3 regions of the Streptomyces ovatisporus genome follow, and region 1 is predicted to be linked to each of the others. Evidence: riboswitches for the same ligand, from Rfam matches in the RefSeq annotation. Region 1 holds a riboswitch; each other region holds the start of a gene.
The links. Region 1 has a riboswitch for cyclic di-AMP ahead of ACFPA8_RS17540 (M23 family metallopeptidase). Riboswitches for the same ligand answer to the same signal wherever they lie in the genome.

Region 1 (9,683 bases):
TCCCGGGGCGAACTCCAGCAGCACGGCCGTCGCGAAGAGCTCCCCCGCCAGCCCTGACGGCGCCCTTCCGGGGCCGTTCCCCGCCAGCGAACCCCCCGCCTCCATGTCCACCCGGTCCATGGCCATCGCCGCCTCGATCCGGTCGGCGACGTCCCTCAGGCTCGGACTCGACATGGCGGCCTCGCGGAACGCGGACGTGATCGTGGCAACCGACTCGGTCGCGCCGATGCCCTTGCCGCGTACATCGCCGACGATCACACGCACGCCGTGCGGTGTCTGCCGCGCGCTGTAGAAGTCGCCGCCGATGAGGGCGGCCTCGTCGGCGGCGCGGTAGACGCCGGCGAGACGTACGGGCCCGAGCCGGTCCGGCAGGGGACGCAGCAGTGCGCGCTGGGTGGCCTCTGCCACGGCCTGCACCTGGACGAGCTGAAGCGTGGTGCGTTCGAGGACCAGGGCGAGCGTGGTGGCGAAGCCGGTCACCAGCACCAGCGTGATGACGGGGCCGGTGATGTCGTCCGGATAGACGTCGTCCACGAGCAGGTGCATGGACACGAGCAGGACGACTGCCAGAGCGCCCAGCACGATGGTGACGAGGAAACGCGAGAGCAGCGCGGCGAGTACCACGGCTGCGGTGAGCAGCGACGCGAAGGAGTAGCGGGGCGGTGCGGACAGTTCCATGACCAGGGCCATCAGCAGAAGCGCCGGCGGCAGCAGACGCACCCACCTGGGCAGCAAGGCCGTACGCCCGCGGTGCGGTGCGCGCCTTGTGCCGTCCTCGTGTTCGGCGATCACACTGCCCGTGCCCACGTTCCCTCGTTCCCTCCATCGGGCGCCGGGCACCACTGCCCGCTTGCTCCGGCTCTCCTCAGTTTCGGGTACGGGGAGCGATCCGGCTCGGGGTGGTGGCGCCCGGGGGAGGGGTCCGGGTGCCACCCGCCGCTCTGCGGCCCGACGGCGCTGCCGCTCTGCGGCCCGACGGCGCTGCCGCTCTGCGGCTCGTTGGCACAGCCGCTCTGCGGCCCGACGGCGCTGCCGCTCTGCGGCCCGTTGGCGCTGCCGTCCCGCGGCTCACTGGTTCAGTCGTGCCTCGACCCGCCCGTCGACGTTCCGTGTCTCGAAGGCCGGCTGGGGCGATGTGGCAGGCCCGCCCACGTTCCAGCCGTCCGTGAGCCTGAAGACGCTTCCGTGCCAGGGGCAGCGCACACAGCCGTCGCTGACCTTCCCCTCGGAGAGGGGGCCCGCCATGTGACTGCACCGGTCTGCCAGCGCGTGCACGGCGCCGCCGCTCTCCCGTACGACGACGACGGGCACGTCCCCCACGGTCCGGCGTACCGCTTCACCGACCGGGAAGTCCGCTGCGGCGCCGAGGGGGTGCCACCCCGGCTCCGTGCGTACGGAGATGTCCTCGGCGTGGTTGACCGCGGCGGCCTGCCGGTACGCCAGGTGACCGCCGAGCGCGCCGCCCGCACCCACGGCCGCCAGCCCCGCGTAGCCCCAGGCGCGGCCGCGCAGCGAACGGCCTCGCAGCCGCGCGAAGAGTGAGGCGGCGTAGCAGCCCACTGCGACGCTGTTCGCCGCGGCGTGCACCACGCCCACGCGCATCTGCGGCTTGCGCATCTCGGCCCAGTCGACCCAACCCGTCACGGCCGCGGGCAGAGCAGCGACGAGGCCCGTGCCCACCAGCAGCCCCGCCGTGTACCGCTTGCCGGGCACCAGGTCGAGGACGGCGGCCGAGACCCAGGTACCGATGGGCACCTGCACCAGAAGCGGATGGACCGGGTGCCCGAGCCACCGGCCGTGCATGACGTCACGCAGATCCTCCCCGATCGGAACCGACTTCACGGCGCGCCGCAGTCTCATCAGGGCGGGATCCAGGGCGGTGGTCTTCTCGATCTTGTCGACGGCTGACAGTACGCGCCCCGGCCGCTGCGGGTCGGGGAGCACCGAGCGGACGGCGGTCGCGCAGGCGAGGAGCTTCTGAGAATAGGACATACCGCCCGGTGCCCCTCTGGGGCAGCGGCAAACGACGCCGTCGGGATTGCCGGACCGCTCCGGGGGACCGCGGCGTCGGGACGAGGGGGCGCTGCGGCGAGGGGGACGAAGGAAATGGCCGGGGCGACGCGGGTGCCCGGTGTCCGGAGGCGCCGGGGGTGACACCCGGTCGAATCCGCCGGCGGGACCGGCCTGCTCCGGGGCGGCGGTCCGGAAGGCCACCGGACCTCAGAGCGAGCCTCGAAGGTCTCGCCCGGCGCCCGGACCGCGCCCTGTGCCGGGAGGCCGCACAGCGCGGCGACTTCGGCGGCCACGAGGGTTCACGACGGGCCGTCCCTGCCGAAATCCCCTCCGTGGCAAGGGAGTCGGCACGCGTCGTCCACCCGCGCACCCGGCCGCCGCTGCTCCCCGCCGACGGATGGGCCCGCCGCGCCGAGCCGTCGGTGCCCTGTCCCTCCGCAAGACGGACCCGGCCCGCCGGACGGACCGCGCGGACGAGGCGGCTTCCCCCGCCGGGCTCCCAACTGCTGCTGTACATACGTGTGTTGTCCGAGGCGCGCGACCGGCACGGCCGCTGCTGCGAGTCAGTCGGGCGGCTCGCCCGGCGCGTCTTCCCTCCGGCCCCGAGGCGTTGCCCGACCGGTCCTCAAGGGCGTACAGGCGCACACGGGAGGCGAGTCGGCGGCGGCATGGTCTCGCCGACGGTCCCGTCGCGTGTCTCGGCGCCGGAGCGTGCTTCGCGACGGGCGTGCGGACCATTCCGGACGAGAGCCTCAACTGACGTTCTTTCACCGCACGTTCACTCGTCACTCACAGCGACGCCGTACCTCGGCCCGGGTGAGCGTGTGTCCCGATTCGCGCCGCCTGTCCGGTAGGTGACTGTCAAGCCGCTACAAATTCCGCCGGAAGCGCTTGGAATCCGAGCCGCGGGCCTATTAACGTTCGATAACGCAGCGCGGTCGTCACTGCCGTCACGAGAGACGGCACCGTGCGCCGTCGCCGAATCCTGAAAGTGCACCACCACGAGCCACAACTCGATACAGATGCACCAGAGGAACCGGGGAACCAACCCTTGCCGGACATCTCGGCGAGGATGGGGTGAATCGACAAGTCCCGTTCATGGGCGGGCAGTTCGTAGGAGACCTTCCTGCTCCGAACCCGTCAGCTAACCCGGTAGGCGAGAGGGAAGGAAAGGAGAACGCCCCCGTGGCGTCCAACAGGTATGCCCCCGAGGGCACGCACGGCCCGTACCGGGACGATGACGAGTCCGGTACGTACGGTGTCGTCCACGACTCCTACGGCGCGCACCACGACTACGGCACCTACGGCCAGTACGACACCGGTCAGTTCCACACAGGCCAGTTCGACACCGGCCAGTACGACACCGGTCAGTTCCACACCGGCCAGTACGACACCGGCCAGTACGACACAGGCCAGTTCCACACCGGTCAGTTCGACACGTACGGCTCGCTGCTGACCGAGACGTACGAGCAGCCGGCAGTCACCGAGGCGGTCGCGGCCCCCGAAACCGACTCCGGCCAGGACCACGACCACGCCCCCGACTCCGGCCCGAGCGCCGTACCGGCCTCCGTCTTCGCGCCCCGGGACGACGCCGAGCTTCCTCGCGAGGAGTGGAACCCCACTGCGGAGTCGGTGCGCCCCGTCCGCGGACGCCACAAGGTCGTCAAGCAGCGCGGCGGCAGCATGGCCCGCAGCGGCGCGGTTCTCGGCGTAGGCATGATCGCGGCGGTCGGCGCGGGCGGCATCGCCACCGCCCAGGAGAGGCCGCCGGCCATCTCCATGCAGGATGTCTCCGCCGCCACCGACACCGCCGCGAGCCTCTTCGGCGGCGACTCCGACGAGACCGTCGCCGGCTCGCCGCTGACCCAGGCGGCCGTGACCGAGGACGACGCCAAGGCCGGACGTACGGACGCCGGCGAGGCACTGCGCTCCCGCATCCTCGCCCAGGCGCAGCAGGCCCAGGCACAGGCGGACGCCTCCGCACGCGAAGCAGCGGCCAAGAAGGCCACCGCCGCCGCCGAGGCCAAGGCCGCCAAGGCCGACGCGGAGAAGCGCCGCAAGGCGGAGGCCGCCCGCCTCGCCAAGCTGGCCAAGAGCTTCGCGCTTCCCGTCTCCGGCTCCCAGCTCACCTCCAGCTTCGGCGAGGCCGGCAGCCTGTGGAGCAACGACCACACGGGCCAGGACTTCGCCGCCTCCACCGGTACGCCCATCAAGGCCGTCGGCTCGGGCACCATCAAGGAGGCCGGCTGGGCCGGCTCGTACGGCTACCGCACGATCCTCGAACTCAACGACGGCACCGAGGTGTGGTTCGCCCACCAGTCCTCGGTGAGCGTCTCGGCGGGCGAGAAGGTCGCTGCCGGCGACACCATCGGACGCGTCGGCGCCACCGGCAACGTCACCGGTGCCCACCTCCACATGGAGGTACGGCCCGGAGGCGGCTCGCCGATCGACCCGCTGGCGTGGCTGAGAGGCAAGGGCCTCAGCATCTGACGGCCGGTGCTCCGATGACACAGGCACGGACCGCCCGCGCGGCGCACCTCCCACTTCCCCGGTGGAGCACCGCACCGCGACCCTGCCCGGCACCGGCCGGGCGGGGGGTACGGCCGCAGCCTGCGGCACGGACTGCGCCGGTCTTACGGGACGTGCCGGACGTACCGGACGTGCGGGTCTGACACGCACGCAGGCGGAAGTCCGGCGGGCCGCGCCCGCAAGGTGACCGCGGCCTCTCAGGTCCCACCGGTTCCGTTCCGCCGCCGCTGCGCGTACCGTCCCGAGGACCATCCGCGCCGCCGCCGCCTCGCACCGCCGAGGTGCGCTGGAACGACGCACGATTCGCCCGAGCCCCTCGGCGTGCACGAGGAGGGGACGAGGCGGCGGCGGACGGGGGCTCCGAACCCCCGCACATGGCCCCGGCGGCCCTGGTGGACCACCCCCCGACACCAGGGTCGTCGGTCTTGATGCAGCAACGCGGGTTTCATCCAGGGGTGCGGTTCACGGGACAGCGCTACGGTCGGGGTCATGCCTGACAACGCCAACTCCGCCCCGAAAGCCGACGCCGACCCCCACTCCGGTGCGCACGCCCAAGCAGCCGCAGACACACACGAGTTCGGCACGTCCCAGCGCCGCCCCCTCGGCGGGCTGTCCGTCTCCCCGCTGTGCCTCGGCGGCAACGTCTTCGGCTGGACGGCCGACGAAGCCACCTCCCACGCCGTCCTCGACGCCTACACCGCTGCCGGCGGCAACTTCATCGACACGGCAGACGTCTACTCGGGAATCCGCCACGGAGTGAGCGGCGGAAGCGACTCCGAGACGGTCATCGGCAACTGGACGGCCTCACGCGGCAACCGCGACGACGTCGTCATCGCCACCAAGGTCGGCGCGCACCCCGACCGCAAGGGCCTCTCGGCCGCCAACATCAAGGCGGCGGCCGACGATTCGCTGCGCCGCCTCCGCACGGACCACATCGACCTGTACTACACGCACTTCGACGACGAGAGCGTCGAGGTCTCCGAGATCGTCACCGCCCTCGACGACTTGGTACGCGCGGGCAAGGTCCGCGAGATCGGCGCCTCCAACATCTCGCCCGAACGGCTCGCCGCCTCGCTCGACTTCAGCAAGCAGTCGGGCGCAGCCCGGTACACGGCCCTCCAGCCGCACTACAACCTCGTCTCACGCGACACGTACGAGGGCACGCCCGCGCAGGTCGCCGACGCGCACGGCCTCGCCGTCATGCCGTACTTCGCCCTCGCCATGGGCTTCCTCACCGGCAAGTACCGTCCCGGGCGCACGGCCGCGGACAGTCCCCGCGCGGAGAGGGCGTCCAAGTACCTGGACTCGGAACGCGGCCGGCGCGTCCTGGTCGCCCTCGACGAGATCTCCTCCGCCCGCGGCACCGAGCCGGCCACGGTGGCCCTGGCCTGGCTGCTGACCCGGCCGACGGTCACCGCACCGATCGCCAGCGCCCGCTCGCTCGACCAGCTCAAGCCGCTGCTCGCCCTTGCCGACGTCGAGTTGACGCCGGAGGAGGCGGCGCTGCTGACGGACGCGTCAGCCTGACGGCCCGTGCTGCCGGGGCCCGGTGCGAAGCCGTGCCCCGGCTGCGCCGTGACCTCCTATGCCGGGACCTCCTATGCCGGGACCTCCTACGCCGTGACCGCCTACGCCGTGTCCTGGTCCCGCAGCTCTGCCAGCCGCACCAGGTCGTCGCGGACCGACTCCCGCTCTGCGTCCGTGAGTTGGACCGCTGCCGCCTCCTCCATGGACCGGGCCGCGGTCGCCGCGTCGCCGAGCCGCGCGGCGACGTCCGAGCGCAGCACGAGCAGGCGCAGGAGCTGAACCGGGGTGGGCTGCTCGTCCGCGAGCTTCAGCACTCGGTCGATGATCTTCGCCGCGCCCTGCGGATCGTCGCGCGAGTCCGCGAAGAGCGCCGCGTAGTGCAAGGCGCGGGCGAAGGTCTCCTCGGGTGCCGGCCGGTGGCTCTGGTCCTCGCTCGTCTTCTTCCCGATCCGGATGCAGTTGCCGCCCGGATCGGACATGAGGAACTGCCGCACGCCGTACGACATGTCCTTCAGCGGACCGATCCGGGGCAGCCCACGCGTCGGGACTCTCCCGTACGCCGCCTTGAGCCCGGCCCGGAACGCCTCGTACAGCGCGTCGACGTCATCGGTGAGGACGTAGCAGGTGCTCATCGACTCGGCCGGCTCGTACTTCTTCATCCCGAAGAACTGCAGCTCGATGCCGCCCCGTTCGACGACCGCGAACGGATTCGGGCTCTTCTGCTGGAAGGTCACCTCGAAGCCGAGCGCGGTGTAGAAGTCGAGGACCGGCTGCAGGGTCCGGCACGGAAGGATGGGGATCGTCTTCTCGCTCATCCTGGGCAGTCTAGTCAAAGTTGATTAGCAAGCGACAGGGGCAGGTCCTGGTCACGGTGGTCTTTCCGCAGGCGTGCTCCGGCGCTCAGCGTCTGGGCTGGCCGTAGGCGTGCTCGACGCGCAGCCGTACGACCTGACGGCGGTCGGCGATCATCGCCGCGCGGTACTCGTCCCAGTCGGGGTGCTCGCCCTGGATCGCCCGGTAGACGTCGATCAGCTCATCGACGGCGTCGTCGTCCGGTTCGGTCGCGACGGCCGTCAGATCGGCCGTGCCCTCGGCGACCGTCCAGGCCCACCCGTCCTGACTGGTGACGTGGAAGCTCGCACGGGGGTCGCGCAGCAGGTTGCGCGTCTTCGCCCGGTCGGCCGTGACGGAGATGCGGACGAGCCGACGCGCGGAATCGTAGGTGTAGTTGACGTTCGACAACTGCGGTCGCCCGTCACGCTTCAACGTCACCAGCACGCCCAGCTTGTGCTCGGAGAGCAGCGCGAGCAGTTCTTCGTCCACGGGGTCGTCCCTTCCGGCCCTAGAGTCGGCCGCCCTTCACGGCGGCCATGAACGCGCCCCAGCCGCCCGCCGGAAAGACGAGCACGGGGTCGCCGCTGCCACTCTGCTTGCTGTCCCGCACGGGCACGACGCCGGACACGCCGCGGGCGACCTCGACGCAGTTACCGCCGTCGCCGTTGCTGTAGCTGCTCTTGCGCCAGAAGGCACCGGTCAGATCAACGCGAGTGGTCATGTCTGTAGTCCTCTGCCGCGGCCTCGATCATCGTCAGGGACGCCCTGGGCGGTGATGCGGCGGCCCTCAGCAGATCGTACGACTTCGTGTACTTCGCCACGAGAGCCAAGTCGTCGATGGACTGACCACTGTGCAGGGACTCCGTGTACGCCAGCGGCGGAGCCTCGTCGAAGGTCATCATCATCACCGAGCCGACCATGAACGGGTGCGCACCGGCGTTCAGCGGAAGCACTTGCGTAATGATCCGTCCCCGACGTGCCAACTCCGCGATATGGGTGAGCTGTTCAGCCATGGCACCGGCCTGCATGATCGGCTGCCGAAGCAGCAACTCATGCAGGATCACCCAGTATTCGGGGGTCTTCGGATCGTCGAAGAGGCTCGCCCGCTCCAGACGTGCACAGACCTTCCGGTCGACGCCCTCCGTCAGGTCGAGCGGATACTGCGCCCGAACGACAGCCCTGGCGTATGCCTCCGTCTGCAAGAGCCCGGGGATGAGGGTCGGCGACCACTCCTCGATCGTCCGGGCGCGCTTCTCCTGCTCGGCCACGTCGGCGAAGTATTCGGCGTGGCCGCCGCGGCGGGCCTTGCGCGCATCGCCGCAGCGGCGCTCGAAGAACCCGTCGGTGCCGAGCACGTGATCGGCGTGGCGTGCCAGGTCGAGGGGCATCCGGCGGTCACCCATCTCGATCTGGCTCAGGAACGCCACGCTGTAGAAACATCCCTCGGCCAACTCCTGCAGCGTCAGCCCGGCTTGCTCCCGCTTCCAGCGCAACTCGGCACCGTAGAACGCGGGCACGCTGGCCGCGGCGTCGACGTCCTTGCGTGGCGGCATGGTTGATGACCTCCGGATTCAGCACGGTTCGCAGCTGAACGTGAACCTCTGTCACATTACGCGCCCACCCTCCACGCTGTGAGCGATACGTCACACAGCGCACAGGAGGGCCGTCGTCATGAACCCGTCCCCACACCCGCCGGCACCCGGCCCGAACCCCGGAGAACCGGAACCGCCCCGGGACGCGGCCACGGCCTGCGTGGAACAACTACGCGCAGCACTCGCCGACCACGACATCAAGCTCCCCTCCCTCACCGTGGACGCCCCCACGTACGCGAGCACCACCCCGTACGCGCACCCGCTCGTCTCCCTGGGCAACTGCCGTCTGGACGTGGCGCGGAGGCTCATCGAGGTACTGCGCGCAGCCGGCCCGGGGGGACGTACCGGTGAGCGCTGACGACACGGCCGAAGTCTCGGCGCCGCAGGCTGAGTTGCACCGCCGACAGCTCGCCCGCCGGTGCTGCGTCACGCTGACGATCCCGCTCCTCGCAGAACCGGAAGCCCTCGCGCCCGTACGGCACCGCGTCGGCGCCTGGTTCGAACTGTGGGATCTGCCCGAGCTGACCGAGACGGCCCGCCTCTGCGTCAGCGAACTGCTCACCAACGTCATCGTCCACATCGGCACGGGCACCCCGGCCACCTTCCATGCCTCGATGGCCGGGCCCCACCCCCGCCTCTCCCTCACCGACCCCGTCCCGGGCCCTCTCCCGGCTCCCCGACTCCCCGGCACGAAGGCGGAATCGGGCCGCGGCCTGGCCCTCCTCGAAGCCCTCACGCACCGTTGGGGCGTCACCCAGCACGGCGCGGCCAAGACGATCTGGTGCGAGCTCAGCAGCGACAGCACTGTGTGAGGTAGCAGGAGCCTGCGTGGTCCTGTGGCTTGGGAGGGTGTGCAAGTAGTTTGAGTACGGGTCGGCAGACTTATGATGCGGGACGCGATGTCAGTGGTCTCTGTCACGCTCAGTGATGACGGACAGCAATCGGTGTCCGCCAGGCAAGAGGGAAGGGAGAGGTGCATGAGCGACGCTGAGCGTACTTTCACCTCAGTTGAGATTTGCGCTGGGGCGGGCGGACAGGCCGTTGGACTGCACAACGCCGGCTTCCGGCACAGTGCTCTGATCGAGGTCGATGCCCACGCCGTGGCCACGCTCAAAAAGAACGTGAATAATAACGACGAATGGGCTGGCTGCCGAGTTCTCGATCGAGATCTGACCCAATTCTCCTGGA
Region 2 (9,683 bases), on a different contig from region 1:
ACATCCGCCGTGACGCACGCGGGCACATCGCGTTCGGACACGGCCTGCACCACTGCCTGGGCGCGCCGCTGGCACGGCTGGAAGGACGCATCGCGGTCCGGTCGCTGCTGGAACGCTTCCCCGGCCTGACTCCCGACGCGGAGGAAGCCGGCCTGTCCTGGCTGCCGGGCATGCTGATCAGGGGTGTACGGGAGTTGCCGGTGCGCTGGTGAGCCTCCGGCGCCCGCCACGGCCGGCGACCGGTGTCACGGGGAGCCCGGGCCACTCCCCGGGCCCGCCGGGGCACTTGGCTACGCTCCCGGCATGGGCATACTCATCAACGTCTTCGTCGGCCTGCACATCATCGGCATCGCCGCACTGCTGGGCGGCTTCTTCTTCCAGATGAAAGCGATGCGTACGGGCGAGGCGCGCTTCGTCCCCGGCATGCTGCACGGCGCGTTCACCATGCTGGTGACGGGCATGGTGCTTGTCGGGCTCAACCAGGCCGCCGACGAGCCGGTCGACAACTTCAAGATCGGCGTGAAGCTCGCGCTGCTCGTGGTGATCCTCGGGCTGGTCTACGTCAAGCGGGACGAGGAGAAGGTCGCGGCTCCACTGTTCGGCACGGTGGGTGCTCTGACGACGGCGAACATCTTCATCGCGGTGCTCTGGACCTGAGGTTCGCCTGATCCGGGGCGGTCCTGCGGCCGTGCAGTGTTCCCCGGTGTTCCCGGTGGACCCGGTGGACCCGATGTGCCAGCGGTCGCCGTTCGGCGGTGCGGATCGCCGGGGCGCGCGGCGCCCTCGCGATCGCCACGGCCAGAGCCGGCAGGACAGGTGGATGCTCATCGCCCCGCCCGTCCGGACGAGCTGGGGACAGGGCGATGAGAGACGTCCGGCCCGAAGGAGGGCCCGCGCTCGGCCTCCGGCTCAGCCGGGACGGTTGGCCGAGTGGAACGGCATCGTGTCGATCGACTCGTACCGCACCTCGGCACCCGGCTTCGGGGCGTGGATCATCTGGCCGTTGCCCACATAGATGCCGACGTGGCTGATGTCGTCGTAGAAGAAGATCAGGTCCCCGGGCTGCATCTGCGACTTGGAGACCTTGGTGCCGACTTCGACCTGGTCCCAGGTCGTACGGGGCAGCGAGACCCCGGCTTCCTTCCAGGCCCCCATGGTCAGCCCCGAGCAGTCGAACGAGCTCGGCCCTGTGGCGCCCCAGACATACGGCTTGCCCAGCTGCTCCTTCGCGAAGCCGATGACCTTCTCGGCCTGGGAGGCGTTCGAACCCGGGCTGCCGCCGCCTGAGTCCTTCTCGCGTTCCGCCTCGGCCCGTTCGGCCGCCTTGCGGGCCGCCTCCTGCTTCCTCTTCTCCGCCGCCGCGAGACGCGCCTTCTGCTCGGCGGTCAGCTCGGAAAGGAGCTTCCGGGCCTCCGCGAGCTTGCCCTGGACTTCCTGCTTGTTCTTCTTCAGCTCCTTCTGGGCGGAAGTGAGCGCGGTGAGTTCCTTCGTGGCCGCCCTGCGTTCACGGTCGGCGGCCTTCTGCTGCTTCTCGAAGTCGGAGACGGCTTCCTTCTGACGGCCCGACATCCGGTCCAGCACGTGCGACTGCTGGAAGAACTGCTGCGGGTCCTCGGTGAGGAGCAGCGTCGCGGTCTCGGACATGCCGCCGGAACGATACTGCGCGGTGGCGTAGTTGCCGAGCGTGCGCCGCGCCTCGTTCAGTTCCGCGGTGCGCTCGGCGGCCTCGTCGAGCGACTTGTCCGCCTCGGCCCGCTGTGCGTCCGTCTTCTCCTTGGCGGCGTTGTACTTCTGCGTCGAGCTCTCCGCCTGCTGGTAGAGCTCGTCGACCTTCTTCTTGACCTCCGAGAGCGACGGCTTGCCGTCGTCCGGGGCCGCCTGCGCGCTCTGTGTGAGGAGCGAGACGGCGGCGAGCGCGGCGGTGGTGACGCCGAGCGCTCCGCGTTTCGTCGCGGCGGACTGGATTATCCGGGTGCGCGGCTTGCGATGGGACGCCAAGGCCGGCAACTCCTTCCGTGTGCCGCCTACCGGGTTAGCTGACGGGTTCGGGCGTTCGGAAGGCTGCCCTACGGGACGTGCGCCCTTGTTCCTGCGGCGCGTACGTCCCGATTCACCCCGGGTGCGTACACGGCCCTGCGCGTACGCGGTGGGTCCCCGGCTCCGGCGGACATACCGGCCGGACTCGGCGGGAACGGCCCGTGCCGACGCTTTCGCCGACGAGTGGTGCGAGCCGTCCGGCACGGCACGGTAGCGGAGTTGTGGGTCCGCTGTGAAGGCCGAAGGTGATACGTCCGATATCGGTTCGTTATCCGACGGGGTGTCGGGACGGGTTCGCAGCGCGGTCGTCCGCCGCGCAGCTGACACCGTGCCGCGGACCGTGCGGACCCCGGCTGCCCTGTCGGTGGGACGGCCTAGACTCGTCCGACGATGAGCAGCCTCTTCGACGACAGCTTCCTGAACAGCCTCGCCCCGGTGCGCGCACAGGACGGGCCCCCTCCCGGGCAGGGCGAGGAGCCCCTGCCGCCACCCCCCGACGACGGCGGGGAGCACCACGACGGGGGCGAGCACCACGACGGGGGCGAGGTCCCGCACCATCTCTTCGCCGGCACCTTCGAGGGCCGCGGCGGCCACGGGGCGGGCGGCGGACCGTATCACCGGGGCGGCTCCCGGCGTACGGTCGTGGACGCCGCGGCGCTGCTGGAGGAGATGAACGCGTCGCAGCGTGATGCCGTGGTGCACACCGGCTCGCCGCTGCTGATCGTCGCCGGAGCGGGCTCGGGCAAGACCCGCGTGCTGACTCATCGCATCGCGTATCTCCTTGCCGCCCGCGGCGTCCACCCCGGGCAGATCCTCGCCATCACCTTCACCAACAAGGCCGCGGGCGAGATGAAGGAGCGCGTCGAGGAGCTCGTCGGTCCCAGGGCCCAGTCGATGTGGGTCTCGACCTTCCACAGCGCGTGCGTACGCATCCTGCGCCGGGAGAGCAAGAAGCTCGGCTTCACCTCGTCGTTCTCGATCTACGACGCGGCCGACTCGAAGCGGCTGATGGCGCTCGTCTGCCGGGACCTGGACCTCGATCCGAAGCGGTATCCGCCGAAGGCCTTCAGCGCCAAGATCTCCAACCTCAAGAACGAGCTCATCGACGAGGAGGACTTCGCGGCACAGGCCGAGGGAGCGTACGAGAAGACGCTCGCCGAGGCGTACACCATGTACCAGGCGCGGCTGCGTGAGGCCAACGCCCTGGACTTCGACGACATCATCATGACCACGGTCCACCTGCTCCAGGCGTTCCCCGACGTCGCCGACCACTACCGGCGCCGCTTCCGCCATGTGCTGGTGGACGAGTACCAGGACACGAACCACGCGCAGTACACGCTGGTGCGCGAACTCGTCGGCCCGGGCGGGCCCGAGGGCGTCCCGAGTGGCGGGGAGGACGGGCAGGAGGCCGAAGGCCCGGCCCCCGAGCGCGCCGAACTGTGCGTCGTCGGCGATGCGGACCAGTCCATCTACGCCTTCCGCGGGGCGACGATCCGCAACATCCTCCAGTTCGAGGAGGACTACCCGGACGCGACGACGATCCTGCTGGAGCAGAACTACCGGTCCACGCAGACGATCCTCAGCGCCGCCAACGCCGTCATCGAACGGAACGAGAACCGCCGCCCGAAGAACCTGTGGACCGATTCCGGTGCCGGCGACCGCATCACCGGCTACGTCTCCGACACGGAGCACGACGAGGCGCAGTTCGTCGCCGACGAGATCGACCGCCTCACCGACGCCGGCGAGGCGAAAGCGGGGGACGTCGCGGTCTTCTACCGCACCAACGCACAGTCCCGTGTCTTCGAGGAGGTCTTCATCCGCGTCGGCCTCCCCTACAAGGTCGTCGGCGGGGTGCGCTTCTACGAACGCCGCGAGGTCCGCGACGTACTGGCGTATCTGCGGGTGCTGGCCAACCCCGAGGACGCGGTGCCGCTGCGCCGGATCCTCAACGTGCCCAAGCGCGGCATCGGCGACCGTGCCGAAGCGATGATCGAGGCACTCGCCCTGCGCGAGAAGATCACCTTCCCCCAGGCGCTGGTACGCGTCGACGAGGCGTACGGAATGGCCGCGCGCTCCGCGAACGCCGTGCGCAGGTTCAACGTGCTGATGGAGGAGCTGCGCACGATCGTCGAGTCGGGGGCGGGGCCCGCGACCGTCCTCGAGGCGGTGCTGGAACAGACCGGTTACCTGGCCGAACTCCAGGCGTCCAACGACCCGCAGGACGAGACCCGCATCGAGAACCTCCAGGAACTGGCCGCCGTCGCCCTCGAGTTCGAGCAGGAGCGCGGTGAGGACGAGCCCGGCACGCTCGCCGACTTCCTGGAGCAGGTCGCCCTCGTGGCCGACTCCGACCAGATCCCGGACGAGGAGGACGGAGAGGAGAACGGCGTCATCACGCTGATGACGCTGCACACCGCCAAGGGGCTCGAGTTCCCCGTGGTCTTCCTCACGGGCATGGAGGACGGCGTCTTCCCGCACATGCGGGCGCTGGGACAGACGAAGGAGCTGGAGGAGGAGCGGCGACTCGCGTACGTGGGCATCACGCGTGCCCGCCGGCGCCTCTACCTGACGCGTTCTGTGCTGCGCAGCGCGTGGGGCCAGCCGTCGTACAACCCGCCCTCCCGCTTCCTCGAGGAGATCCCCGACCAGTACCTGGACTGGAAGCGCACGGGTGCCTCCGCCGGATCGGGTGCGAGCCGTGGCGGCGGGATCGGTTCCGGGTTCGGGGCCGGCTCGTCGCTGTCGTCGACGGCCGCGGGGGCGGCGCGACGAGGCGGGCCGAGCGGCTTCGCCACGCGGCGTACGTCGGACCGTCCGGTCGTCAGCCTGTCGGTCGGGGACCGTGTGACGCACGACAGCTTCGGGCTGGGCAGGGTCGTGGCGGTCAAGGGCAGCGGCGACAACTCCGAGGCGACGATCGACTTCGGCGGTGAGAAGCCGAAGCGGCTGCTGCTGCGGTACGCGCCGGTGCAGAAGCTGTAGCGGGCGGGGGACGGCCGGGGCGGCGGAGGGCAGCGCGAGCGGAGGGACGTACGCGCCTCAGGCGTGCCGGTGCAGTCGGTGCACCGGCCGATCGGCCCGCGCCATGCGGAGGACAGGCTCGGTGGGTTCCGCGTCATGCGGAGGCCCGTTCGGTGGGTTCCGCGTCATGCGGAGGCCCGTTCGGTGGGTTCCGCGTCATGCGGAGGCCCGTTCGGTGGGTTCGGTCCGGATCAGCTCGGGTCGAGGCCCTTGGACCGCAGCCAGGGAAGCGGGTCTATCGCTTCGCCGCCGCCCGGGTGCACCTCGAAGTGCAGGTGCGGTCCTGTGGAGTTGCCGGAGCTGCCCGAATACCCGATGGTGTCGCCGGCCTTCACCTCGCCGGAGCGGATCTTGGTGCTGCTGAGGTGGCAGTACCACGTCTCGGTGCCGTCGGGGGCGGTCACGACGGCCATGTTGCCGAAGGACACGTCGTACTTGGTGGTGACGGTGCCGTCGGTCGCGGCCATCACCGGGGTGCCTTCGCTGACGGGGAAGTCGATGCCCGTGTGGACGGACATCCAGTTGAGGCCCGCCTGCCCGTACTGCGCGCTCAGGCCGTGTTCCTTGACGGGAAGGGCGAACTTCGGGCGCAGCGCCTCCTTGCGCGCGGCCTCCCTGGCCTTGCGCTCCCGCTCGGCCTCCTGCCGCTCCTTGAGGTCGATGCGCTCCTGGGTGCGGCTGGCGCGGTCTGCGAAGTCGTCGGCGTCGGCGGAGAGTCCGGCCAGCTGGGTGTCGAGCTTGCTGTTGGCGGGCTGGACGGCGGAGTCGGGTGCCGAGGCCTGCGTGGTCGTCGTGTCGTCCGGGCTGTTGCCCGCGACGGAGGCCGCGGCGATCCCGGCCACGCCCATCACGGCGACGGAGGGCACTGCGACGGTGAGCATCGCGGAACGCCGGGGTCTCGGAGCGCGACGCCGGCTCCGGAGGTGGGGTGGGGCGCCGATCGTGACGGCGTCGGGCCCGGCGGGCGTCTCGGGTGCGAAGTCCTCGCCCGCGCCGGGGTGTCCGTGACCGTGTTCGTGACCGTCGGGTTCGTGGCCGTAGTGACCGTGACCGTTGTGGCCGTATCCGGTGTCGAGGCCGTCGTCGTACGACTGGCCGCCGGGAGTGTCCGGCTCCGCGTCGACGCCGTGGAAGCTGTCGAAGGCGGGGAAGGCCGCCGTGGCGTCCGGCTCTCCGTCGGCTGCGAAGAACTCGCCCTGGGACGGGTGCTGTTCGTAGGTGCCGAAGGCCGCGGCGGCCTCGGGATCGAGACCGTCGTAGGCATCGTGGTGGTCCTGGTGCTCGAGGCCCTGGACCGTGCCGTCGTACCCGTACGAGTAGCCGTCGTAGGTCGCGCCGGCGAACTGGCCGCCTTGGTCGCCGACCTGCGCCTCCGGCTGGCCCGCCTCCCAACTGCCGCCCTCGGCAGGGGGGTTCCACTGGCCATCCCACTGGTTCGCGTCCCACTGACCGGTGCCGGCGTTCCACTGCGTGGCGTCCCACTGGCCGGAGGTGTATCCGTACTCGGCCCATGTGGTGCCGTTGTCGTACGTGCCGCCGTCGTAGGCGCCTGCGCCGGTGTCCTGGCCCGCGTAGGCGTCGTAGGAGCCTGTCGCGTAACTGCCGTTGTCTGCGCCCGTGTCGGCGCCCGGCATGGCGCCGAAGAGCGGGTCGCCGTCGCCGTAGGAGGCTGCCGAGTTGTCGTAGGCGCCCGTGCTGTAACCGTCGTACGCGCCGGGGTGGCCCTGCGAAGTGCCGTGCTGCGCGTGGATGTCGAAGGCCGCCTGCCCGTAGAGGCCGTCGTGGGCCCCGTACGAGAAGTCGGAGGAGATATCAGCCGGGAGGGAGCTTCCCGACGGGTGACGGTCGTTCACCACCAACTTCACTTTCGCCTCGACAACAAGGGCGGAACAGCTCGGTGACTGTACCCGGCGGTATGCGAGCTCGACAATCTTCAACAGGTTTCGGGGCCGGGAGAAACGGGCATTCGGCCGCCTTTCGCCGTTCTACGGACGGGTATTTGGTTTTGCGTTCGAGGCGTGTTCGAGTAGCTCCGTACCGTCGGTAAGACGGCCGGGCGTCCTCGCCGCACCGGATCGGGGTGCTCGTGGCGGGCTCCAACTGGGGCCGTATGCGGGCGGATGCGTCAAGAGCCTGTGATGCGGGGAGCAACGGGAGTTCTGTATCCCAAACCGCCGGAAGGGGGGCCCGGTTGGAGCGGCTCGCCCCCGTAGGGCGAGCCCGCGCGAATCCCGATGCGAAAGCAAGGTGGCCGAATGTGGGGGGTGTCCCTCGTGGGGTCGCGGCCGGGGGCGGCCCGGCGTGCACTCGCTGAGGCGGTGCGGTGCCCTTGTGTGATTTCTCCCTCGCTTGCCCTCCGGAAGCAGTCCCGTGAGAGATGCTGGAGATAACGTTCGTTCACTCCGGCAGACCGGGACGCTCGCCCTTCGGCGATGCCGCGGGTGCACTCGCACAAGCGGAGGAGCGTCGGCGGAAGCAGCGGCGGAAGTGCCGGAGGGCCGGAAGGCCGTCGAGATGGAGGCAGTGATGGGTGTATCAGGTCCGATCCGTGTCGTGATCGCCAAGCCTGGTCTCGACGGGCACGACCGCGGGGCCAAGGTCATCGCGCGTGCGCTGCGCGACGCGGGCATGGAGGTCGTCTACACGGGGCTGCACCAGACTCCCGAACAGATCGTGGACACCGCGATCCAGGAGGACGCGGACGCGATCGGCCTCTCGATCCTCTCCGGAGCGCACAACACCCTCTTCGCCAAGGTGCTGGAGCTGCTGCGCGACCGGGAAGCCGAGGACATCAAGGTCTTCGGCGGCGGCATCATCCCCGAGGACGACATCGCGCCGCTGAAGGAGAACGGCGTCGCGGAGATCTTCACCCCCGGCGCCACGACGCGTGAGGTCGTCGAATGGATCGAGGGGAACGTCGGACGTCTCGCTGCCTGACGCGCCGCGGCGGGCGCTTCCCGCGCCCACCGGACGACACGTCACTCACCCTGCCCGGCCGCAACCTCTCCCCGGAGCTCCGCCAGCATCTCCGCACGCAACCGCAGCGTCGCGACCAGCCGCATGAACGCCTCCGCCCAGTAGGCGCCCGCCCCCGGTGAACCGCCTTCCGGCTCGTCCGGAACCGCCGCCAGCGGCTCCAGCCGTACCGCGTCGGCCGGGGGAAGACAGCGCTCCGCCAGCCCCATCGCGCCGCTGAACCGCCACGGGTAGGTGCCCTGGTCGCGGGCGATCTCCAGCGCGTCGACGACTGCACGTCCCAGCGGCTCCGTCCACGGCACCGCACAGACCTCCAGCACACGGAACGCCTCCGCGAGCCCGTGGGCCTCGATGAAACGGGCCGCCCACTCCGCCCGTTCGGCCTCGGGGAGGACCAGGAGGAGCCCGGCCGGATCGCTGCGGCCCTCCGCGAGCCGGGCGCCCGGTGAGCCGGTGAGGGCCCTGGCCCACTCCACGTTCCGCTGACGCACAGCCGCGCGGCACCAGGCGGAGTGCAGGTCCTGCTTCCAGCCGTCGGCGACGGGCAGCGCGACGATCTCAGCCGCGGAACGTCCGCCGAACTGCGCGTGCCACGTCGACAGCGGTGCGGACTCGACGAGCTGGCCGAGCCACCAGGCACGCTCCCCCCGCCCGGAAGGCGGCTTCGGCACGACTCCGTCCCGCTGCATGTCCGCGTCGCACTCGTGCGGTGCCTCCACCACGGTGCGGGGCGAGCCGGACAGCGGGTCGAGCGTCACGCACGTACGTGCGCGTGCCGCCATGCGGGCAGCCAGGGCCGAGTCGGGCAGGCCGCTGAGCAGCTCCGCCGCTGTGGCCCGCACTGTGCGGCTGCGATCGCCGAGTGCCTGCTCCAGGAACGCCTCGTCCGACGGGCACAGGCTCTCGCGCAGGGAGTCGAGGAACATCAACCTGTCCTCGGCGCGCTCCTGCGACCACGTGGACGTCAGCAGGGCCAGCCCGGACGCCGGGTCACGGCGGCGCAGCGAGGCGAGCAGCGCGACGCGTTCGGCGAACAGCCCCTCCTCCCAGAGCTGTTGCGCGGCCTCGGCCTCGGCCTCCCGGCCGGCCACCGCCTCCCCGCCCGCCTCGGCCCCCTCCGTACCGGCCCGCACGGCGTGGCGCAGCGCGAACTTCCAGTCCGGGTTGCTCTCGGCCAGCCAGAGGGCGCGGGGCCCGGCGAACTCCAGCGTCCTGGCACGCAGATCCGTGCGGGAGCGTGCCGCGTCGAGCAGGGCCGGGAGCTGCGCGGCCGGGGCGCGGCACCCCGTACCGCAGGCGGCGGCCAGCCATTGGGGGAGGAGTTCGGCCAGGTCGGGAGCCGGCCCACGGCGACGGGCGCCGCCGGAACCGTTGCCCTCGGGGCGGGCGGCGAGCAGCGTGGCGAGCCGTCGCGCCGCGGCGGCGGGGAGAGGCGGCCGTGCGTCGAGTGGCGCGGGCGGGCGGCGGGCACCTGCGCGTGCGGGCTGAAGGCCGGCCCGCCGCCGGACGGTCTCGACGGCGGCGGCGTCCAGCAGGGCCGTGGCCCCTCCGCCCCCGGGCGGAGTGCGGCGTTCCGTGCCGAGGAGCGCGGCGGTGACGAGTTCACCCCAGGCAGGGCCCTGCTCGGAGGGGCACTTCGGAGCTGCCGC
Region 3 (9,683 bases), on a different contig from region 1:
GAGAACGGCACGGAGCCCATGACCGACTCGCGTCCCGGCGTGTGGTTCGCGCCCGGCTTCGAGAGCACCCCGCGCGGCGCCGCACTCGTCGAGGATCTGCGCTGGGCCGAACCCGCCGGCTACGCGGCGTGCTGTGACGCCCTCGCCGCGTTCGACCTGCGGGACAGGCTTTCCGAGGTGACGGTGCCCACGCTCGCCGTCGCCGGACGCCAGGACCCCGCCACCCCGCCCGCGTACGCCCGGCAGATCGCCGACTGCGTACCCGGTGCCGCCCTGGTGGAGGTGGCGGGTGCGGCCCATCTCGCCACCGCCGAGCGGCCCGACGCGGTCACTGCCGCGCTCCTCGTCCACCACGACTGCCTGCCGGGTGCGACCCAATGGTGAACTGCTGACCGTTCTGCTGACCGTCTGCCGGCTCCGAGCGCGCGGAAAGACGGACGCGCGGACGCACCGAGGCACGGAAAGCGGACCGGGCGGCTACGTCGAGGGAGCCGCGCCCTCGACGCTCCCTCGCGCTCACGGGCGGCCCGCCATACGCTGATTCGCATGAGCTGGACTGCGCGCAGCATCCCCGACCAGAGCGGCCGTACCGCCGTGGTGACCGGCGCCAACAGCGGCATCGGCTACGTCACTGCGCGCGAACTGGCCCGGCGGGGGGCCCGCGTGGTGCTCGCCTGCCGCAGCGAGCAGCGGGGTGCCGCAGCGCTCGACAGACTGCTCTCGCAGGTCCCGGAGGCACAGGTTGAACTGCGCGTGCTGGATCTGGCGGACCTGGCGTCCGTGCAGAGCTTCGCCGAGGCACTGCCGTACGAACGGATCGACCTGCTGATCAACAACGCAGGCGTGATGGCGGTGCCCTACGCACGGACAGTGGACGGTGTCGAGACGCAGTTCGCCGTCAACCATCTCGGTCACTTCGCCCTGACGGGGCTGCTGTTGGAGCGGCTGCTGGCCGCCCCCGGCGCTCGTGTGGTGACGGTCTCGAGCATGGCGCACGTACTGTCCAACATCGACATCAACGACCTCAGCAGCGAGCGCCGCTACCGCCCCATGGTCGCCTACGCCGCGTCGAAGACCGCCAACCTCCTCTTCGTCCGCGAGCTCGCGCACCGCGCGGACCACAAGGGGCTCGACCTGACCGCCGCCGCGGCCCATCCCGGTTATGCCTCGACCGAACTCCAGGTCAGGGGAGCGCAGCTGGCCGGGAGCGTGCTGCGCGAACGTCTCGCGCGGCTCTCCAACAGTGTGTTCGGCACCTCCGCCGACCAGGGCGCGGCGCCTTCGCTGTACGCCGCCACAGCGCCGTACGTCCACGGCGACTCCTTCTTCGGGCCGCGCATCCTCGGCGTGCGGGGCGGTCCTGGACCGTCCTGGCGGGCGTCGTGGACGCGCAACGACATCGCCGCAGGCCAGCTGTGGGCGGCCTCGGAGCGTCTGACTGGCGTCACCTATCAGGGTCTGTGACCGCCGGGCGGCACGTGCGGTGGGATGCACGGGGGGGCCGTGCGGGAGAGGGCCCGCCCTTGGTGCACGGCCCGCTGTCGGCCATAGTGGCCTGCGACGGAGCGGGAAGCCGCGCGTGCAGTGGAACATCCGGCAGCACGTCCCGGCGCACCCCCGGCGAGCACGGCACGGTTCGGCCGGCGGTCCGGCGCCCGGCGGCGGTCCGGCAGCACCCGGGCGGCAGCCCGCGGTCCCGGCGCAGGGAGAGGAGGCAGACGATGATCCGCGTGCTGGTCGTCGACGACGACTTCATGGTCGCCCGGCTGCACAGCACCCTCGTCGGGCAGGTCCCCGGCTTCACGGTCGCCGGGGCCGTGCACAGCGGCACCGACGCGCTGGCGGCTGTGCGGGAACTCCAGCCCGACCTCGTGCTGCTGGACATGTATCTGCCCGACCTGCCGGGCCTCGAGGTGCTGCGCGAACTGCGCGGCGGCGCCGCCCCCGAGGAGGGTCCGGACGTCCTGGTCGTCACGGCCGCACGGGACGCCGAGACAGTGCGCGGCGCGCAGCGCGGCGGAGCGGTGCAGTACATCATCAAGCCCTTCGAGGGGCAGCTGCTCAAGGAGCGTCTCCGCAGATACGCGGAGCACCGTGCCGCTCTGGCCACCCTGCACGCACCGCAACAGGACGACGTGGACAGGCTGTTCGCCGAGGGGGCCGGCAGCGGCACCGCCCGGACGGCCGACGCGCACGGCGGCACGGACGCAGCCCCCGGCGGGGGCACCGTGGGCGCCGGGGCTGTGCCCACGTCCGCCCACGGGGTGTCCGGACCGGAGGCCGGCCCCGCCAGACTTCCGAAGGGCCTGACCGAGCAGACGGCGGGACTCGTGCGGACGGCCCTGGAGGCCGGTCCCCAGGGCGCGGGGGTCTCGGCCTCCGAATGCGCCGCGCGCAGCGGGCTCTCCCGTGTCAGCGCCCGGCGCTATCTGGAGCACTTCGTCTCGACCGGAACGGCGCGGGTCACGCTCCGGTACGGCATGACGGGGCGGCCGGAACGGCGGTACCACCCGCTCGGGCCGCTCGGGTGGCAGAAAGCCTCCCCGGAGGGAGACCGGACGGCCGGGGACGGCGTGACACCCACCACAGACAATTCGTGAGCAGCGTCACACGAATGTCCCCGGCGGATGAGGGCGCCACTCAATTCGCCTGTTCAGCAAGGCGACTTGACTGCTCATGCGCCGGTAGATGCCCTATTCAGTGATCTTTTCCTTCTGAGAGATCTGTCTGCTTTCTTGTGGTGACGAATTCGTTCTGCTTAACGTGCGGTCGCCACCGCGACTCCCGAACGGTGGTCCCGCCGCCGGGACGCCGAATCCTGCCGCCCGGCTCGGGCAATCACGCAATCCCTGCGGCAGGAGTGGGGGAACCAGGTAAGTGCCGTACGTGGCTGGTCGCACGTGCGGCTTGGGGTGAAGCCGTACGCGAATACCCCCTCGTATTCGCGTGGGCCGGGCAACTCCAGCCCGAATCCGACAGCTCACCTCGCAGGCGTAGGAGAGGAACTGCCCTATGTCCGGACGCGGTCGTCACCGTCGTCAGTCCAATCGCCGCATCTCACGGAGAATGTCGCGTGCCTCGCTCGCCATCACCGCGGGCGGCGCCGCCGGTATCGCCCTTCCACTCGTCGGTACGGGCAATGCCCACGCCGCTTCGGTGAGCACCTGGGACAAGGTCGCCGAGTGCGAGTCGTCGGGCAACTGGTCCATCAACAACGGCAACGGTTTCCACGGTGGTCTGCAGTTCACCCAGAGCACCTGGTCGAGCTTCGGCGGCACGAAGTACGCGCCGCGCGCCGACCAGGCGACCAAGGACCAGCAGATCGCCATCGCCGAGAAGGTGCTCGCGGGGCAGGGTCCCAAGGCGTGGCCGCTGTGCGGCCCGAAGGCCGGTCTGACCCGGAACAGCGGTGCCCCCGACATCTCGCCCGACAGCGGCTCCGGTTCGCAGTCCGCGCAGAAGGAGCAGCAGAAGGCGAAGCCCGAGCAGGACAAGGCCGAGGACGCCTCGAAGTCGAAGCAGCAGGGCTCGCGCTTCCACACCGTCTCCCGCGGTGACACGCTCTACCGGATCGCCACCGACGAGAACATCGAGGGCGGCTGGAAGAAGCTCTACGACGCCAACCGCGAGACCGTCGGCGGTGACCCGGACCTGATCCTGCCGGGGCAGAAGCTCACCCTGAAGGGCGGCGGCTCCGGGGCGAAGCCCTCCGCCGACAAGCCCGCCCAGGACTCCGGCGCCACCGCGGAGAAGTCCAGCGCCACCAAGTCCTCCGCGGACCAGGACTCCTCCGGATTCGCCGCACCCGTGAGCGGCGGTACGAGCACTCCGTACGGGGCTTCCGGCAGCAGCTGGTCCAGCGGCAAGCACACAGGTGTCGACTTCTCGGCCTCGACCGGCACCGGAGTGAAGGCCGTCTCGCCCGGCATCGTCGTACAGGCGGGCTGGGGCGGTTCGTACGGCAACCAGGTCGTGATCAGGCACGACGACGGCAAGTACAGCCAGTACGGACACCTTTCGTCGGTCTCCGTCCGTGCCGGCGAGGAGGTGTCCGCGGGCGAGCAGATCGGTGCAGTCGGCGCGACCGGCAACGCCACGGGCCCGCACCTGCACTTCGAGGTCCGCAACGGCCCCGCCTACGGCTCGGACATCGACCCCGTCGGCTACCTGCGCCAGCACGGCATCGGCCTCTGACGCCACCGGGCGCCCGGCGGAAGGGGCGGTCCACCGGCACCGCACACGGAGGGGGCGGCGCCTGCACGTGTCACGCGTGCGGGCGCCGCCCCTCCGGTCTGTCCGGCCTGTTCCCGCCCTCCGGGCGGCCTCCGCTCGTCAGCGCTGGAAGTTCCCGTCCGCCTCCACCTCGACCTCCAGCACCAGCGGACCGCTTCTCCCTGCGAGGTCCGGCAGCAGCTCCTCCAGCTCGGACCGGAGCGCCTCGTGATCGCTCACGCGGCGCGCCGGGCAGCCCAGGGAGCGGGCAGCAGCGGCGACGCCGACCTCCTCGAACGCGGGCCAGGGCGCGGTCCGCTCCGCCTTCTCGGCGAGCCGGTCCATGATCGCGTACCTCCCGTTGGCGAGGACGACGAAGAGCACACCGACCCGGTAGTGCGCGGCCGTCCACAGCGCCTGGATCTGATAGAGCGACGACCCGTCCCCCACCACGGCGACCACGGGACGTTCCGGCGCCCCCAGCCGCACCCCGACGGCCGCCGGCAGCGCGAAGCCGAGCGCGCCCATCGCCGCGCTGAGGAAGCCCAGCGGACGCCGCGCGGGCACCAGGGCATGCAGGTCCGGACGGCTCGACGGGGTCTCCTCGACCAGCACCGTCTCGGGCGGGAGCAGCCGCGCCAGCGCAGCCAGTACGTGCGCGGCGCGCAGCGGCTCACCCGCACCGGGCGGGGGCGGCGGAGCCGGGCGTTCCCGCCGCGGGCGCGGGGACGGCGACGACGCCTGCCGGCGCCCGGCGCCCGGCCCACGGCCGGTCCCCGTACCGACCGCCTCCGTCAACGCCGTGCAGAAGGGCGGCAGTCCGGCCACGACCGCCAGTTCCACCGGTGCCCGCAGCGCCTCCGCCGGGTCGTCCGTGACGAGCGCCAGCCGCGTACCGTGCCCTGCCAGGGGCCCGCTCTCGTAGGGGTACTGACGGAAGACGGGCGCACCGACGGTCAGCACGAGATCGTAGGGAGCCAGGGCCGCCCGCAGCCGGGGGCGGTCCGCCGGCAGATGTCCCGCGAAGCACGGATGGTCCTGCGGGAAGCCCGCCCGTGCGCCGAAGGACTCCTGCCACACGTCGCAGTCCAGCCGTTCGGCCAGCACCGTCAGAGCATCCCAGGTGACGGCGTGGTCCGCTCCCGCGCCCACCACCAGGGCGGGGGCCGAGGCGCCGTCGAGGAGAGCGGCTACCTCGCCTGCTGCTGCGGTGTCGGCCGCCGCGGACAGGCGCAGCTCGGCGGGAGCCGGGAGCGGCAGGTCCTCGGCGGGCTGCGCCCAGTCGTCCATGGGCACGATGACGAGGGCGGGCCCGCGAAACGCACGGGCAGCGTGTACGGCGCGGGCGAGGGCCCCGGGCACGTCCTGGGCTCGGGGCGGCGTCTCCGTCCGTACGGGATACTCGCCGGCCAGCTGCTCCAGGTGCCCCGCGAGGAACGGCTCCTGGGCCAGGTGCCGGCGGTCCTGCTGCCCCACGACCACCACCAGCGGTGCTCTGTTGACGCGAGCGGTGGACAGGGCTCCCACGGCGTTGCCCAGTCCCGCGGTGGTGTGCAGCAGAGCGAGAGCGGGGGCGTCCCGGGCGATGGCGTAACCCGTCGCCGCCCCCACGACGGAACCCTCGTGGAGAGCGAGGACGAAGCGGATGTCGTCCGGGAGACCGGCGAGGAAGGGCACCTCCGTGGAGCCGGGGTTGGCGAACACGGTGGTCAGGCCGTAGCGGCGCATGACCTCCAGGGCGGCCTCACGGACGGTGGGCATGGCTGAGGAGCCTCCTGGTTCACGGTGGCTCCGGCCCCGCGTCTGGCGCGGAGCCGGAAGGCGCGTCAGCTGTCGGGCGGAGTGTGCGGCAGGACGCCTCAGACGTCGGCCGGGGGCCGGTAGCGGACCTGCGTGAGGATGCAGAAGCCGACGACGACGATGGCCGCGTCCATCCACACCGCGGCCGCCCATCCGCCCGTCTTGTCGCGGAGCACCCCGCTGATCGCAGGGGAGAGCACCGCGCCCATCTCGCCGATGAGGTTCTCCATGCCGAACGCGGACCCGCGCAGCCGCGCCGGTGCCAGTTCGGCTGTCAGCGCATGACCGACCGGCTGCAGCGCGTTGAAGAACAGGCTCGCTGTGAACAGCAGCAGACCCATGACCCACAGGGACGGGTGGGCCGCCGCGCTGAGATACCAGGCGAAGGCCAGCGTCAGCACCGCCTGGACGCCGGTGAAGGTCAGCATCATGCCCTTGCGTCCCCAGCCGCGCCGCAGCCCGTGGTCCGAGAGCCAGCCGCCCGCGGGGAAGCCGAGGATGCCGGCGCCCGCGTTGAACCCGGCGGTCAGAGCGGCGTTCATGAAGGTGGAGTCCGCGGCTCCGGCGACGATCGAGACGGACCAGAAGCTGAAGAACCACAGGTTCCACAGGATCGCGATGTTGCAGACGTACAGCAGGAACAGGTCGCGGTTTTTGATGACCGGTCCGATCTCGGTGCCCTTGCGGGCCAGCGCGAAGAGCACCAGGCCGACGGCGAGGGCGACTTCGAGCAGCGCGACCCAGAGCTCGGACAGGCCCGCGCTCGTCCCCAGCCAGTAGACGGCCATGACGAGACCCAGCGAGACGGCGGCGTACACGCCCAGGTGCAGCGTCGCCCGGGTCAGCCCGGAGAACGTCAGGTGCGCGCGGAACCACCACCCGACGACCACGCCCACCACGACGGTCGCCACCCCCAGCACCCAGAAGACCATCCGCCACGCCTCGACGTGCTCCAGGAAGAGCTCGCCGAACTCCACGAGTTCGGGGGTGAAGACGATCGCGACGGTGATGCCGATGGACAGTCCCGTGATGACGACGCCCATCGCCAGGCTGCGGTCGCGCTCGGGTGTCGTCGCGGTGATCAGGGTCCGGTCGTTCGAGTAGAAGGCGCCCTCGCCCAGGCCGGTGACGACGCGTACGACGATGAACGCGACGAGGCCGCCGATGAACCCGGTGAGTACCGTCGCCACACCCGCCCACAGCAGGCTGACGACGATGAGCGTGCGGTGCCCGTAGCGGTCGCCGAGGTAGCCGCCCGGGAACTGCGTGAGCATGTAGCCCGCGAAGAAGAGACCGCCGACGAGGCCGCCGAGTGCGTGCGGGTTCTCCGCGTCGGCGAGGAACCCCACCCCGTTCTCGATCATCCACGTCACTACGGGGCCGGTGACCGCCCGGTCGGCGGCGCTCACCGTCCAGCCGAGCAGCAGCAGCACCCACAGGGTGTGCCAGGAGCGCCATCGGCGGCGCCCACCCGTTTCTGTGCTTTCCGTGGTCTCCGTGAACTCCGTGGTCTCCGCGCTCTCCGTGCCCTGCTCGGCCGAAGAGGGGTCTCCCGGTACGGCTTTCATGGGTTCTCCGGTTCTCCGTGGCGGTTGGTGCGGTGACGGACGCCCGGGCCGCATGCGTGGGGACGGCAGGCGGGGCCAAGTTAGGCTCACGGTGTGGTGGGCGGAATATGAGGAGTAAACTTTTCTGCTATGTCGAACAATCCGCAGGGTGACGCCTACACGGCGAGCTCCGTCGACAACGCGCTGCGGACGCTCGTCTATCTGCGCGGGCATCAGCACGCCCGCGTCACGGACATCAGCGATCACCTGGGCGTCGCCCGCTCCACCGCGCACCGGCTGCTGGCGACACTGCGCGGCCACGGCTTCGTCGAGCAGGAACCCGCCGGCCGCCGCTACCGCCTGGGCCCCGTCCTGCTCGGCCTCACCCGGGGCCCCGTGGACGAACCGGCGCTCCTACGGGTCGCGCACCCCCATCTCGTCCGCCTGCGCGACGCGGCAGCCGAGACGTCCAACCTCCTCGTCCTCGACGGACCGGACTCACGCTTCGCCGACGGTGTCGAAGGCCCGCACCCGCTCCGCGTCGGCACCCGCACGGGAGACCGTGTCCCCGCCTACGCGACCGCCGGCGGCAAGGCGCTGCTCGCGGAACTCTCCCCGGAAGCCGCCCGTACCCGCTACCGCCGCGGACTGTCGCGGCTGACCCCGGCCACTCTTCCCGATGTGAACGCCCTCCTGGACGATCTGGTCGCCACCCGGGCCCGGGGCTACGCCCTCAACATCGACGAGAGCGTCAGCGGCGTGCACGGTGTGGGCGTTCCCGTCCACGACCGGTTCGGCACCTGCGTGGCCGCGGTGACGGTCTCCGCGCCGAGCACGCGGATGGACGTCGCGCGAGCCGCCGAACTGGTGCCGCTGCTCCAGCAGACAGCCGAACGGATCGGCGCGGAACTGTAGGAACATCCGCCCGGCGGAGGGAGAGCTCTCTCCCGGACTGCGGCGCTCTCCGCCACCACGGACCCGTACGGCCCGCACGACCAGTACAGCGCCGCAAGTTCGCCGCCGGGCGCCGGTCCGCCGGCCCCCGCACCCGAACTGGACGCTGCCGGGCAGGTTCGTGGAAGGTTCGGTCATGGCGTACTCGGCAGCTCGCAAACGGGTCGTTCTGACGACTCTGTGCACCGGCCTGTTCATGGCGATGCTCGACAACCTCGTGGTGACCACGGCCCTGCCGGCCATCGGCACAGATCTGCGGTCCGGAACGTCCGGGCTGCAATGGGTCGTCGAGGCCTACAGCGTCGTCTTCGCCGCGCTCCTGCTGACCGGCGGGACGCTCGGCGACCGGTACGGCCGGCGCCGCGTCTATCTCGTGGGGCTCGCCCTCTTCACGGCCGGGTCCGGGCTGTGCGCTCTCGCTCAGAGCGTGGAGCTGCTGACAACCGGCCGCGCGGTGCAGGGAGTGGGCGCCGCCGCCCTCACTCCCGGCACGCTGTCGATCTTGCGGCACGTCTTCACCGAACCCGCGGAACGTGCCAGAGCGATCGGCATCAACAGCGGGGTCTCCGGCGCCGGACTGGCCATCGGTCCGGTTCTCGGCGGCCCGCTGGTCGACAACTTCGGCTGGGCCGGCGCCTTCTGGATCAACGTCCCTGTCGGCATCGTCGGACTCGCCGTGGCCGCCCGGGTCCTGCCGGAGGTGCCGCGCTCCAGGGCGAAGCCCGATACCGCCGGGCAGCTCACCGCCGTGACGGGGCTCGCCGCTCTGGTCCTGACCCTGATCGAGGGCCCCGTACACGGCTGGACCCATCCGCTGGTCGTCGGCGGCCTCGCCGTCAGCATCGTGACCCTGACCGCCTTCGTCGCCATCGAGCGGCGCGTCGCGGCACCCATGCTGGACCTCCGGCTGCTGACGGCCCGCACGACGGGTACCGCCGCACTGTCCGGATTCACCGTCGGATTCGGCTTCTTCGGCCTGACCGTGTTCCTCACGATGTACCTCCAGTACGTCCTCGGCTGGTCCGCCACCTCCGCCGGTCTCGCCATGCTGCCCGCGACCGTCTTCACCGGCCTCACCGCGTTCCTGACCGGCCGCATCTGCGCCCGCTTCGGTTCCCGGCTTCCGCTGGCGGGCGGGCTGGTGCTGCTCGGGACGGGACTCGCCGGTCT

Region 2: linked by a shared signal. The riboswitch ahead of ACFPA8_RS00865 (C40 family peptidase) and the one ahead of ACFPA8_RS17540 (M23 family metallopeptidase) in region 1 are both predicted to bind cyclic di-AMP.
Region 3: linked by a shared signal. The riboswitch ahead of ACFPA8_RS03375 (transglycosylase family protein) and the one ahead of ACFPA8_RS17540 (M23 family metallopeptidase) in region 1 are both predicted to bind cyclic di-AMP.

The regions. Positions count from the first base shown of each region.
Region 1 is NZ_JBHSFH010000007.1:833,264-842,946, forward strand. It holds gene ACFPA8_RS17530 (PP2C family protein-serine/threonine phosphatase) at 1-807, opposite strand, end outside; gene ACFPA8_RS17535 (Rieske (2Fe-2S) protein) at 1,069-1,992, opposite strand; cyclic di-AMP (ydaO/yuaA leader) riboswitch at 3,008-3,187, shown strand; gene ACFPA8_RS17540 (M23 family metallopeptidase) at 3,466-4,503, shown strand; gene ACFPA8_RS17545 (aldo/keto reductase) at 5,032-6,069, shown strand; gene ACFPA8_RS17550 (bleomycin resistance protein) at 6,171-6,884, opposite strand; gene ACFPA8_RS17555 (PPOX class F420-dependent oxidoreductase) at 6,970-7,392, opposite strand; gene ACFPA8_RS17560 (DUF397 domain-containing protein) at 7,412-7,624, opposite strand; gene ACFPA8_RS17565 (helix-turn-helix domain-containing protein) at 7,608-8,456, opposite strand; gene ACFPA8_RS17570 (hypothetical protein) at 8,575-8,853, shown strand; gene ACFPA8_RS17575 (ATP-binding protein) at 8,843-9,307, shown strand; gene ACFPA8_RS17580 (DNA cytosine methyltransferase) at 9,473-9,683, shown strand, end outside.
Region 2 is NZ_JBHSFH010000002.1:129,443-139,125, forward strand. It holds gene ACFPA8_RS00855 (cytochrome P450 family protein) at 1-212, shown strand, start outside; gene ACFPA8_RS00860 (hypothetical protein) at 304-657, shown strand; gene ACFPA8_RS00865 (C40 family peptidase) at 910-1,998, opposite strand; cyclic di-AMP (ydaO/yuaA leader) riboswitch at 2,006-2,198, opposite strand; gene pcrA (DNA helicase PcrA) at 2,428-5,019, shown strand; gene ACFPA8_RS00875 (M23 family metallopeptidase) at 5,250-6,911, opposite strand; gene ACFPA8_RS00880 (cobalamin B12-binding domain-containing protein) at 7,585-7,995, shown strand; gene ACFPA8_RS00885 (DUF5691 domain-containing protein) at 8,037-9,683, opposite strand, start outside.
Region 3 is NZ_JBHSFH010000003.1:390,636-400,318, forward strand. It holds gene ACFPA8_RS03360 (alpha/beta fold hydrolase) at 1-384, shown strand, start outside; gene ACFPA8_RS03365 (oxidoreductase) at 547-1,464, shown strand; gene ACFPA8_RS03370 (response regulator) at 1,722-2,600, shown strand; cyclic di-AMP (ydaO/yuaA leader) riboswitch at 2,830-3,009, shown strand; gene ACFPA8_RS03375 (transglycosylase family protein) at 3,013-4,194, shown strand; gene ACFPA8_RS03380 (thiamine pyrophosphate-dependent enzyme) at 4,333-5,973, opposite strand; gene ACFPA8_RS03385 (MFS transporter) at 6,072-7,580, opposite strand; gene ACFPA8_RS03390 (IclR family transcriptional regulator) at 7,710-8,474, shown strand; gene ACFPA8_RS03395 (MFS transporter) at 8,650-9,683, shown strand, end outside.